3 regions of the Streptomyces sp. NPDC058741 genome follow, and region 2 is predicted to be linked to each of the others. Evidence: riboswitches for the same ligand, from Rfam matches in the RefSeq annotation. Region 2 holds a riboswitch; each other region holds the start of a gene.
What was found. Region 2 has a riboswitch for thiamine pyrophosphate ahead of ACFW6P_RS25640 (thiamine ABC transporter substrate binding subunit). Riboswitches for the same ligand answer to the same signal wherever they lie in the genome.
Positions count from the first base shown of each region.

Region 1: it holds a riboswitch for thiamine pyrophosphate, as region 2 does, so the genes downstream of both, thiO (glycine oxidase ThiO) here and ACFW6P_RS25640 (thiamine ABC transporter substrate binding subunit) in region 2, are expected to answer to the same signal.
Region 3: it holds a riboswitch for thiamine pyrophosphate, as region 2 does, so the genes downstream of both, thiC (phosphomethylpyrimidine synthase ThiC) here and ACFW6P_RS25640 (thiamine ABC transporter substrate binding subunit) in region 2, are expected to answer to the same signal.

Region 1 covers NZ_JBHYQH010000008.1:94,687-97,954, reverse strand. Annotated here, with positions in the region: gene ACFW6P_RS09265 (thiazole synthase) at 1-165, opposite strand, end outside; gene thiS (sulfur carrier protein ThiS) at 168-368, opposite strand; gene thiO (glycine oxidase ThiO) at 365-1,534, opposite strand; TPP riboswitch at 1,532-1,643, opposite strand; partial or broken gene ACFW6P_RS09250 (hypothetical protein) at 1,695-2,043, shown strand; gene ACFW6P_RS09245 (NAD(P)/FAD-dependent oxidoreductase) at 2,076-3,268, shown strand, end outside.
Region 2 covers NZ_JBHYQH010000039.1:37,788-41,055, reverse strand. Annotated here, with positions in the region: gene rlmN (23S rRNA (adenine(2503)-C(2))-methyltransferase RlmN) at 141-1,247, shown strand; TPP riboswitch at 1,272-1,378, shown strand; gene ACFW6P_RS25640 (thiamine ABC transporter substrate binding subunit) at 1,455-2,540, shown strand; gene ACFW6P_RS25635 (ABC transporter permease) at 2,579-3,268, shown strand, end outside.
Region 3 covers NZ_JBHYQH010000003.1:84,659-87,926, forward strand. Annotated here, with positions in the region: gene ACFW6P_RS03225 (YibE/F family protein) at 1-249, opposite strand, end outside; TPP riboswitch at 988-1,177, shown strand; gene thiC (phosphomethylpyrimidine synthase ThiC) at 1,170-2,972, shown strand.

The DNA.
Region 1 (3,268 bases), on a different contig from region 2:
GCCGTGCACCGAGGCGTCCACGCGGCGCATCGCGACCGTCGTCAGCTCCGTGCCGGAGGCCACCAGCGACCGCTCCAGCACGTCGAGGCTGGGCGCCCCGCCCGTGCCCATGATCAGGCGGGACGTGAAGGACGTACCACCGAGGACGAACGGATCGTCGGCCATCGTCAGCCTCCTTGGACGGCGGTGAGGACTTCCACGCGGTCCCCCTCGGACAGCGGTGTGCAAGGCCACTGTGCGCGCGGGACGACGTTTTCGTTGAGGGCGGCGGCCACCCCGGAGGGCGAGGCGGTCAGCGACCTCACGACGGTGTCGAGAGCCGTGCCGGGCCGGACGTCCCGGGGCTCCCCGTTGACGGAGATGTTCATACGGGCTGCTCCGTGAGTGCGGTCGCGGCGTGGAAGCGCCGCGGGGTGAAGGGCCGGGCCTCCTCGGGCAGTTCGCCCGTGACCAGGGCGTGCGCCAGGGCGTCGCCGGTGACCGGTGTGAGCAGGACGCCGTTGCGGTAGTGCCCGGTGGCCAGCAGCAGCCCGTCCAGACCGGTCGGGCCGAGCAGCGGGGCGTTGTCCGGGGAGCCCGGCCGCAGCCCGGCCCGGGTCTCGGTGAGCGGCAGCTCGGTGATGCCCGGGACCAGCTCGTGCGCGTCGCGCAGCAGCTCGTACACGCCGCCCGCGGTCACGGTGGTGTCCCAGCCCTGCTCCTCGGTGGTCGCCCCGATCACCAGCTCGCCGCTCTCGCGCGGCACCAGGTAGACGTGGCTGCCCCGCACCACCGCGCGGACGGTCCGGCTCAGGAACGGCCCGTGCCGCCCCGGCATGGTCAGCCGCACGACCTGTCCCTTCACCGGCCGCACCGGCGGCAGCACGTCCTCGGGGACGCCCGCGAGCCGCCCGCTCAGGCTGCCCGCGGCCAGTACGACGCGCCCGGCTCCCAGCGTGGTCCCGCCGGCCGTGACGGCACCCGTGGCCCGGTCCCGTGCGACGGTGAGCCGCTCGGCCCACTCCCGGTGGACGGCCACGCCCGCCCGCTCGCACGCCTCGACCAGCGCCGCGGCCAGCCGCCGCGGGTCGATCTGGTGGTCGCCGTCGACCCGCAGCCCGCCGCGCACCCCGGGTGCGAGCATCGGCTCGAGCCGGCGGCACTCCCGCCCCGGCAGCCACTGCGACTCCAGGCCCGACTGCTGCTGCAGGGCGTGCAGTTCGCGCAGGTGGGTCCGGTCGTCGGCGTCCAGGGCCACGGCGAGGGTGCCGCAGCGGCGGTAGCCGAGGTCGTGGCCGGTCAGCTCGGTCAGCTCCGCGGCGAAGTCCGGGTAGCGCCGGGCGGAGGCGAGGTTCAGGCCGAGCAGGGTCTGCTCGCCGTAGTGCAGTTCCGTGACGGCGGCCAGCATCCCGGCCGCCACCCGGGCGGCGCCGCCGCCCGGCTCGGGGTCCAGCACGGCCGTGGAGAGCCCGCGCTGCGCGGCCCGCCAGGCCGTGACCAGGCCGATGATCCCGCCCCCGATGACGAGGACGTCTGAGGTCGGCGTACGCGACATGGGCGTCCAGCCCCTCCCTTCGCCGGCATGACCCGGATCAGGTTCGTACGGTCGGAGGCCGCCAGCCTCCCTCTCAGCCCGGTGCGTCCGGGCTCCCGCGAGTGCTCTACGTCGGCCACCCTAGCCCGAGCCGGCACACCGCAGTAAGGGAGCCTCGCCCATGGCCCGATCGCTCGACGGTCTCGTCCTCGCCCCGGTCGCCGACCGGGCCCCGGGCCAGGTGGGGACCCGCACCCGGTTCACCCACCACGAGCGGGACGGGCGGATCTGGGCCGACTACGCGGGCGGACGTCGTACACGGGCATCTCGTGGGTATGCGGGAAGGTGACAGGCTGGATTTCCGGTACGTCCAGCTCAAGCGGGACGGGTCCACCTCCTCGGGGCACTGCGTGTCGACGGTCGTGGAGCTGCCCGACGGGCGGGTGCGGCTGGAGGAGAGCTGGGAGTGGGAGTCCCAGCAGGGCAGCGGGACCAGCGTTGTGGACCAGGTCACGGCGCACGAGCACTGACTGACGGGGTGTCAGTTGTCTATGGTGATCAGGTGAGCGAGCAGACGCGGGAACCAGGGTCGTCCGCGCCGCGGCGCGTGGTCGTGGCGGGCGCGGGCATGGCCGGGGTGCAGACCGCGGTCGCCCTGCGCGAGCGGGGCTTCGCCGGCGACGTGGTCCTGATCGGCGCCGAGCCCCACCAGCCCTACGACCGGCCCCCGTTGTCCAAGGCCGTCCTGCTCGGCAAGTCCGAGGGTTCCGCCTTCGACGTGGACTTCGCGGCCCTCGGCATCGAACTGCGGCTCGGCTGCGAGGTGCTGCGGCTGCGCCCCGGCGACCACGAGCTGGACACCCGGGACGGGCCCGTCCCCTACGACGTCCTGGTCGCCGCGACCGGGGCCGATCCGCTCCGGCTGCCCGGCGCGGAGCACGAGCCGGGCGTGCATCTGCTGCGCACCCTCGACGACGCCGAGCGGCTGCGGCCTGTGCTGGCGGGGCAGGGTGCGATCGTGGTCGTCGGGGCGGGCTGGATCGGCGCGGAGTTCGCCACCGCCGCCCGGGAGGCGGGCTGCGCGGTGACCGTCGTGGAGGCCGCCGACCGGCCGCTGGCCGGGGCGCTGCCGCCCGAGGTCGCCGCGCCGATGGCCGGCTGGTACGCCGACGCGGGCGCGGTGCTGCGGACGCACGCGCGCGTGGAGCGCGTGGGGCCCGGCGCGGTGTACCTCGACGACGGCTCGCGGCTGCCCGCGGACGCGGTCGTCGTCGGCATCGGTGCCCGCCCCGCGACGGCCTGGCTGGCCGGGTCCGGGATCGAACTGGGCGCGCACGGGGAGATCCTGGCCGACGAGCACCTGCGCACCTCCGTGCCCGACGTGTACGCGGTCGGCGACTGCGCCTCCTTTCCCTCGGGCCGCTACGGCGAGCGCCTGCTGGTGCACCACTGGGACAACGCCCTGCAGGGGCCGCGCACGGTCGCCGCGAACATCGCCGGCCGGGCCACGGGGGAGATGCCGGCGGTCTACGACCCGGTGCCGTACTTCTGGTCCGAGCAGTTCGGGCGGTTCGTGCAGTACGCCGGGCACCATGCGGGCGCGGACCGGACGCTGTGGCGGGGCGACCCGTCGGGCCCGGCCTGGACGGTGTGCTGGCTGCGCGGCGAACGGCTGGTCGCGCTGCTGGCGGTGGGCCGGCCCCGGGACCTGGCGCAGGGCCGGCGTCTGATCGAGTCGGGCACACCGATGAACCC
Region 2 (3,268 bases):
GTTGCTGTCACCGTCCTGACGGATCGCGGCAGAGGAATGCGACACGGGAGGTGATCGACGACCAGCGGCGACCACCGACGCCGGGCGCCCGGGTCGGCAGGGGCAGGCCACCCGAGTCGATCTGCGACACTGATACAGCCATGCCTAAGCCCGGAGAACTCACATTCGTCGCCCCCCGCGGAGCCAAGAAGCCGCCGCGGCATCTTGCCGATCTCACTCCTGCCGAGCGCAAGGAGGCCGTCGCCGCGGTCGGGGAGAAGCCGTTTCGCGCCAAGCAGCTGTCGCAGCACTACTTCGCGCGGTACGCGCATGATCCGGAGCAGTGGACGGACATCCCCGCCCAGGCGCGCGGCCGGCTGCAGGAAGCGCTGCTGCCCGAGCTGATGACCGTCGTGCGGCATCTGTCGACCGACCAGGGCACCACCCGCAAGACGCTGTGGCGGCTGTTCGACGGGACGCTCGTCGAGTCCGTGCTGATGCGCTACCCGGACCGGGTGACCATGTGCATCAGCTCGCAGGCCGGGTGCGGGATGAACTGCCCGTTCTGTGCGACCGGGCAGGCGGGGCTGGACCGGAACCTGTCCACCGCCGAGATCGTGCACCAGATCGTGGACGGGATGAGAGCCCTCAGGGACGGGGAGGTCCCCGGCGGTCCCGCGCGGCTCAGCAACATCGTGTTCATGGGAATGGGCGAGCCGCTGGCGAACTACAACCGGGTCGTCGGTGCCATCCGGCGGCTGACCGACCCCGAGCCCGACGGGCTGGGTCTCTCACAGCGCGGGATCACCGTGTCGACGGTCGGGCTCGTCCCGGCCATCCACCGGTTCGCCGACGAGGGCTTCAAGTGCCGGCTGGCGATCTCGCTGCACGCCCCCGACGACGAGCTGCGCGACACCCTCGTCCCGGTGAACACGCGGTGGAAGGTCCGGGAGGTGCTGGACGCCGGTTTCGAGTACAGCGACAGGTCCGGACGGCGGCTGTCCGTCGAGTACGCGCTGATCCGCGACATCAACGACCAGGCCTGGCGCGGAGACCGGCTCGGGCGGCTGCTCAAGGGCAGGCCCGTGCACGTCAACCTCATCCCGCTGAACCCGACGCCCGGGTCGAAGTGGACCGCCTCCCGGCCCGAGGACGAGAAGGCGTTCGTCGAGGCCATCGCCGCCCACGGTGTGCCGGTGACGATCCGGGACACCCGTGGACAGGAGATCGACGGGGCGTGTGGTCAGCTCGCGGCCACCGAACGGTAGTCTGACCGGCGTAAGAACATCTGCATATTCCGACAGGGGAGCGCCACAGCGCTGAGAGTGCGGCACACGGCCGCAGACCCTCCGAACCTGGCCCAGGTCATTCTGGGTAGGGAGATCGGTCACCACTCGAGCTGTTGCGCCCTGGCCGGGACCTCGGAACGTCCCGGCCAGGGCCGCGTCTTCTCCTGGTCACCCAGGAGGAATCCAGTGAGCATCAACAGGAACCGGCTGACGGCGGCGGTCGTGGGGCTCGGGCTGGCCGGCACGCTCGCCGCGTGCGGCTCGTCCGGCGGCGGTCAGGGGTCCGGCGGCTCCAGGACCGTCACCCTCGTCAGCCACGACTCGTGGGCCGCGTCCGAGGACGTCATCGCCGCCTTCGAGAAGGAGTCCGGCTACAAGGTCGACGTCCTCAAGGACGGCGACGCCGGGCAGGCCGTGAACAAGGCCATCCTCACCAAGGACAACCCGCAGGGCGACGTCTTCTTCGGCGTCGACAACACCCTGCTCTCCCGTGCCCTCGACAACGGCCTGTTCCAGCCGTACGAGGCGAAGGGCTCGGAGCAGATCAAGGCCCAGTACCGGGTCGATCGGGAACGGCATCGCGTCACGCCCGTCGACACCGGCGACATCTGCGTCAACTACGACAAGAAGTACTTCGCCGACCGGGGTCTCGAGCCGCCGAAGAGCTTCGACGACCTGGTCAAGCCCGCCTACAAGAACCTGCTGGTCACCGAGAACGCCTCCTCGTCCTCGCCCGGCCTCGGATTCCTGCTCGGGACCGCCGCGCGGTACGGCGACGACGGCTGGCAGGGTTACTGGAAGAAGCTCAAGGCCAACGGTGTGAAGGTCGTCGACGGCTGGGAGCAGGCCTACAGCGAGGAGTTCTCCGGTTCGGCCGCGGGCAAGAAGGCCAAGGGCGACCGGCCGCTCGTCGTGTCGTACGCCTCCTCACCGCCCGCCGAGGTCGTCTTCGCCGATCCGAAGCCGAGCACGGCCCCGACCGGGGTCGCCGAGGGCACCTGCTTCCGGCAGGTCGAGTACGCCGGGCTGCTGAGCAACGCGAGGAACAGCGAGGGCGGCAAGGCGCTCCTCGACTTCCTGATCAGCGAGAAGTTCCAGAACGACATGCCGCTCAACATGTTCGTCTACCCGGTGCGCGCGGGCGCCCAGGTGCCGCCGGAGTTCGTCAAGTACGGGCCGCAGGCGAAGGATCCCGGGACCATGGACCCGGCGAAGATCGCCGAGAAGCGGGACGAGTGGATCAAGTCGTGGACGTCACTCGTACTGAAGTGACCGGCCGGGCGCGGGGCGCGGCGGCGCGGATCGGCCTGCTGGCCGTGCCCGTCGCGTTCTTCGCGGTCTTCTTCGCCTACCCCGTCGCCGCGATCGTCGCGCGCGGGCTGAAGGTGGACGGGGCCTGGCAGTTCGGGCGGCTGGGGGAGGTGCTGGCGCAGTCCGACGTCCGGCACGTCCTGTGGTTCACCACCTGGCAGGCCTTCGTCTCCACCGCGCTCACCTTGCTGATCGCGCTCCCCGGCGCGTACGTCTTCGCGCGCTTCGACTTCCCCGGCAAGCAGGTGCTGCGGGCGGTGGTGACGGTGCCGTTCGTGCTGCCGACGGTGGTCGTCGGCACGGCGTTCCTGGCGCTGGTCGGACGCGGCGGGCTGCTGGACGAGCTGTGGGGCCTACGGCTGGACACCACCGTCTGGGCGATCCTGCTCGCGCACGTCTTCTTCAACTACGCGGTGGTCGTACGCACCGTGGGCGGGCTGTGGGCGCAGCTCGACCCGCGGCAGGAGGAGGCCGCGCGGATGCTCGGCGCGTCACCGCTGAGGGCGTGGCGGCAGGTGACCCTGCCGGCCCTCGCCCCGGCCGTGGCCGCCGCCGCGCTCATGGTCTTCCTGTTCACCTTCACCTCCTTCGGCGTCGTCCAGATCCTCGGCGGGCCCACCTTCTCGACCCTGGAGGTGGAGATCTACCGGCAGACGTCGGAGATCTTCGACCTGTCCACTGCGGCCGTG
Region 3 (3,268 bases), on a different contig from region 2:
CTCCGTGAACGTCCGGCCCTTGTCCTTGCCGCTGTCGACCCGGATCGTGGCCCGCTTGCAGTCGCCCTTCTCCCGCTGCACCGCGGAGGAGCCCTCGGCGGTGGAGGTGTCGCCGGTCGGCGGCACGCCCTGGGCGCCGGCCTCCTGACAGCTCACCTCGACGACCTTGGTGACCGTGGCCTGCTGGGTCTGCCGGTCGAATCCGACGCCCGTGCGCTCGTGCGGCGGGGCGCCACCCGGCCACAGCACGGCGAGACCGACCAGGACCGCCGCGGCGAAGGGGATCAGGATCGCCGCGATGACCTTGCGCAGGTGCGTGGAGACCGGCGCGGCCGGACCGTGGCTGTGACTGTGCGAGTGGCCGTGGCCTCCGCCTGTGCCGCGGCCGGGATCGTTTCCGTCCCCGCCGCCGTGCCCTTCACCGCCGCCGTGCCCGTCACCGCCGCGACCGTGCCCTTCACCGCCGTGCCCGTGCCCGTGCCCGTGGTCTCCGCCCTGCCCGGCCCCGGAACCAGCGTCATGCCCGCCTCCGGGACCCTGTCCGGTCGCGGGACCGGTGCCGTACCCGTTTCCAGGCCCCTGTCTGCCCGCAGGGCCTGCACCGTACCCGTCTCCGGGGCCGAAGCCCCGCCCACCGTCCCGGTCGGTCTCGTGACCGCCTCCGGGCCCGGCACCCCGGCGGCTGCCGGGGCCGTAGTCACCGGTGGGGCCGGACGCGTGTCCGCCGGGAGCGCCGGCGCCACGCTCGGGGCCGGCGCCGAAACGCGCACCCGGCACGTACCGCTGCCCGTGGGCAGGCGTGTGCCCGCCCCCGGCGGCGTCATCAGGGCCGCCTCCCGGGCCGTTGCCGTGTCCGGCGCCGGAGCCGCGGGGCGGTTCGGGCGGTGGGTACGGAGGTCGGTTCGTCGTGGTCACCGCCCGATCATCGCAAGAACGAGGGGGGCCCTCTGTTCACCGCGCCAAGATTGCCGCTAGCGTGGAGTCACCTTTTGTACACGCGGGAGCTCGGAGCACCGGGCTGAGAGGGCGCTGACCTCCGTCCCAGCGATGTTTCACATGAAACATCACCGAAGTCGAGTGATGTTTCACACGGAATGTCGGCAGACGGAAATGGCTGCGTCGACCGCCGAACCTGTTACCGGGTAATGCCGGCGTAGGGAGTAGGTCTCATGACCAACAAGGACGTACGCACGCCTGCCTCCGTTCAGGACGCTCAGTCCGAGGAGGCCGGGAAGTCCATCGGCTGGCACAAGGCATACGTCGAGGGCACCCGCCCCGACCTGCGGGTGCCGGTCCGCCAGGTGCACCTCACCAACGGGCGGTCGGTCACGCTGTACGACACCTCCGGCCCGTACACCGATCCGCTCGTCGAGACCGACGTGCGCAGGGGCCTGCCGCCGCTGCGTGAGAACTGGATCGTCGCCCGCGGCGACACCGAGGAGTACGCGGGCCGCCCCGTCCGTCCCGAGGACGACGGCATCAAGCACACCTCGCCCCGGGGCGGCCTGCGCAACCTCGACGCGGTCTTCCCCGGCCGGCCCCGACAGCCTCGCCGCGGCAGGGACGGGAAGGCGGTCACGCAGCTCGCGTACGCCTGCAACGGCGAGATCACGCCCGAGATGGAGTACGTGGCGCTGCGGGAGAACGTCGACCCGGAGGTGGTCCGCGAGGAGATCGCGGCGGGCCGGGCGGTGCTCCCGGCCAACGTCAACCACCCGGAGATCGAGCCGATGATCATCGGTAAGCGGTTCCTGGTGAAGGTCAACGCCAACATCGGCAACTCGGCCGTGACCTCCTCCATCGAGGAGGAGGTCGAGAAGATGACCTGGGCGACCCGCTGGGGCGCCGACACGGTCATGGACCTCTCCACCGGCCGCAACATCCACACCACGCGCGAGTGGGTGCTGCGCAACTCCCCCGTCCCCATCGGCACGGTGCCGCTCTACCAGGCCCTGGAGAAGGTCGATGGCCGGGCCGAGGAGCTGACCTGGGAGATCTACAAGGACACCGTCATCGAACAGGCCGAACAGGGCGTGGACTACATGACGGTCCATGCCGGAGTACGCCTGGCGTACGTCCCGCTCACCGCCCACCGCAAGACCGGCATCGTCTCCCGCGGCGGCTCCATCATGGCCGCGTGGTGCCTCGCGCACCACAAGGAGTCGTTCCTGTACGAGAACTTCGAGGAACTCTGCGAGATCCTCGCCGCGTACGACGTGACGTACTCCCTCGGCGACGGCCTGCGGCCCGGGTCGATCGCGGACGCCAACGACGAGGCCCAGTTCGCCGAGTTGAGGACCCTCGGGGAACTCAACCGGATCGCGAGGCGTTTCCACGTGCAGACCATGATCGAGGGCCCGGGCCACGTCCCGATGCACAAGATCAAGGAGAACATCGACCTTCAGCGGGAGATCTGCGATGAAGCCCCGTTCTACACGCTCGGCCCGCTGACCACGGACATCGCGCCGGCGTACGACCACATCACGTCCGGCATCGGTGCCGCGATGATCGCCTGGTGGGGCACCGCCATGCTGTGCTACGTCACGCCCAAGGAGCACCTGGGCCTGCCCAACCGTGACGACGTCAAGACCGGCGTCATCACCTACAAGATCGCCGCCCACGCGGCCGACCTCGCCAAGGGACACCCGGGTGCCCAGGAGTGGGACGACGCGCTGTCCGACGCCCGGTTCGAGTTCCGGTGGGAGGACCAGTTCAACCTGGCCCTCGACCCTGACACGGCACGGGAGTTCCACGACGAGACCCTGCCGGCGGAACCGGCCAAGACGGCTCACTTCTGCTCGATGTGCGGTCCCAAGTTCTGCAGCATGAAGATCAGTCAAAGCATCACGGAGCGCTTCGGTGGTGCGGCGGCTGATGGGGCATCGGCTGAGGAGATCGCCGAGGGGATGCTCCAGAAGTCGAAGGAGTTCGCCGAGGCGGGCAACCGGGTGTACCTGCCGATCGCCGACTGAGTCTGAAGCGCTGGAGTCGACGACTCGCGGGACGCACCTCCACGCCAGGCCGCGGGAGACCGGGAGTACGTATCTCCAGGCGCGGACGAGCAGGGCCGTCGCCGATCGCCGGGAGCACCGGACCATCGGCGTCGTGTCGTTCCGGCCGACGGCGGTGATCAGGCATCCGCGGTGCGACGACCGCATCCACCGATGGGCGCCGACGGCACCAGCGCTGTACCACCTCGCGCTGGTGCGTGCCTTCGGCCGCCGCAGGCGGAACGAGTCGAGGCGCAGGTGCTCCGCCGGCCGTGAGG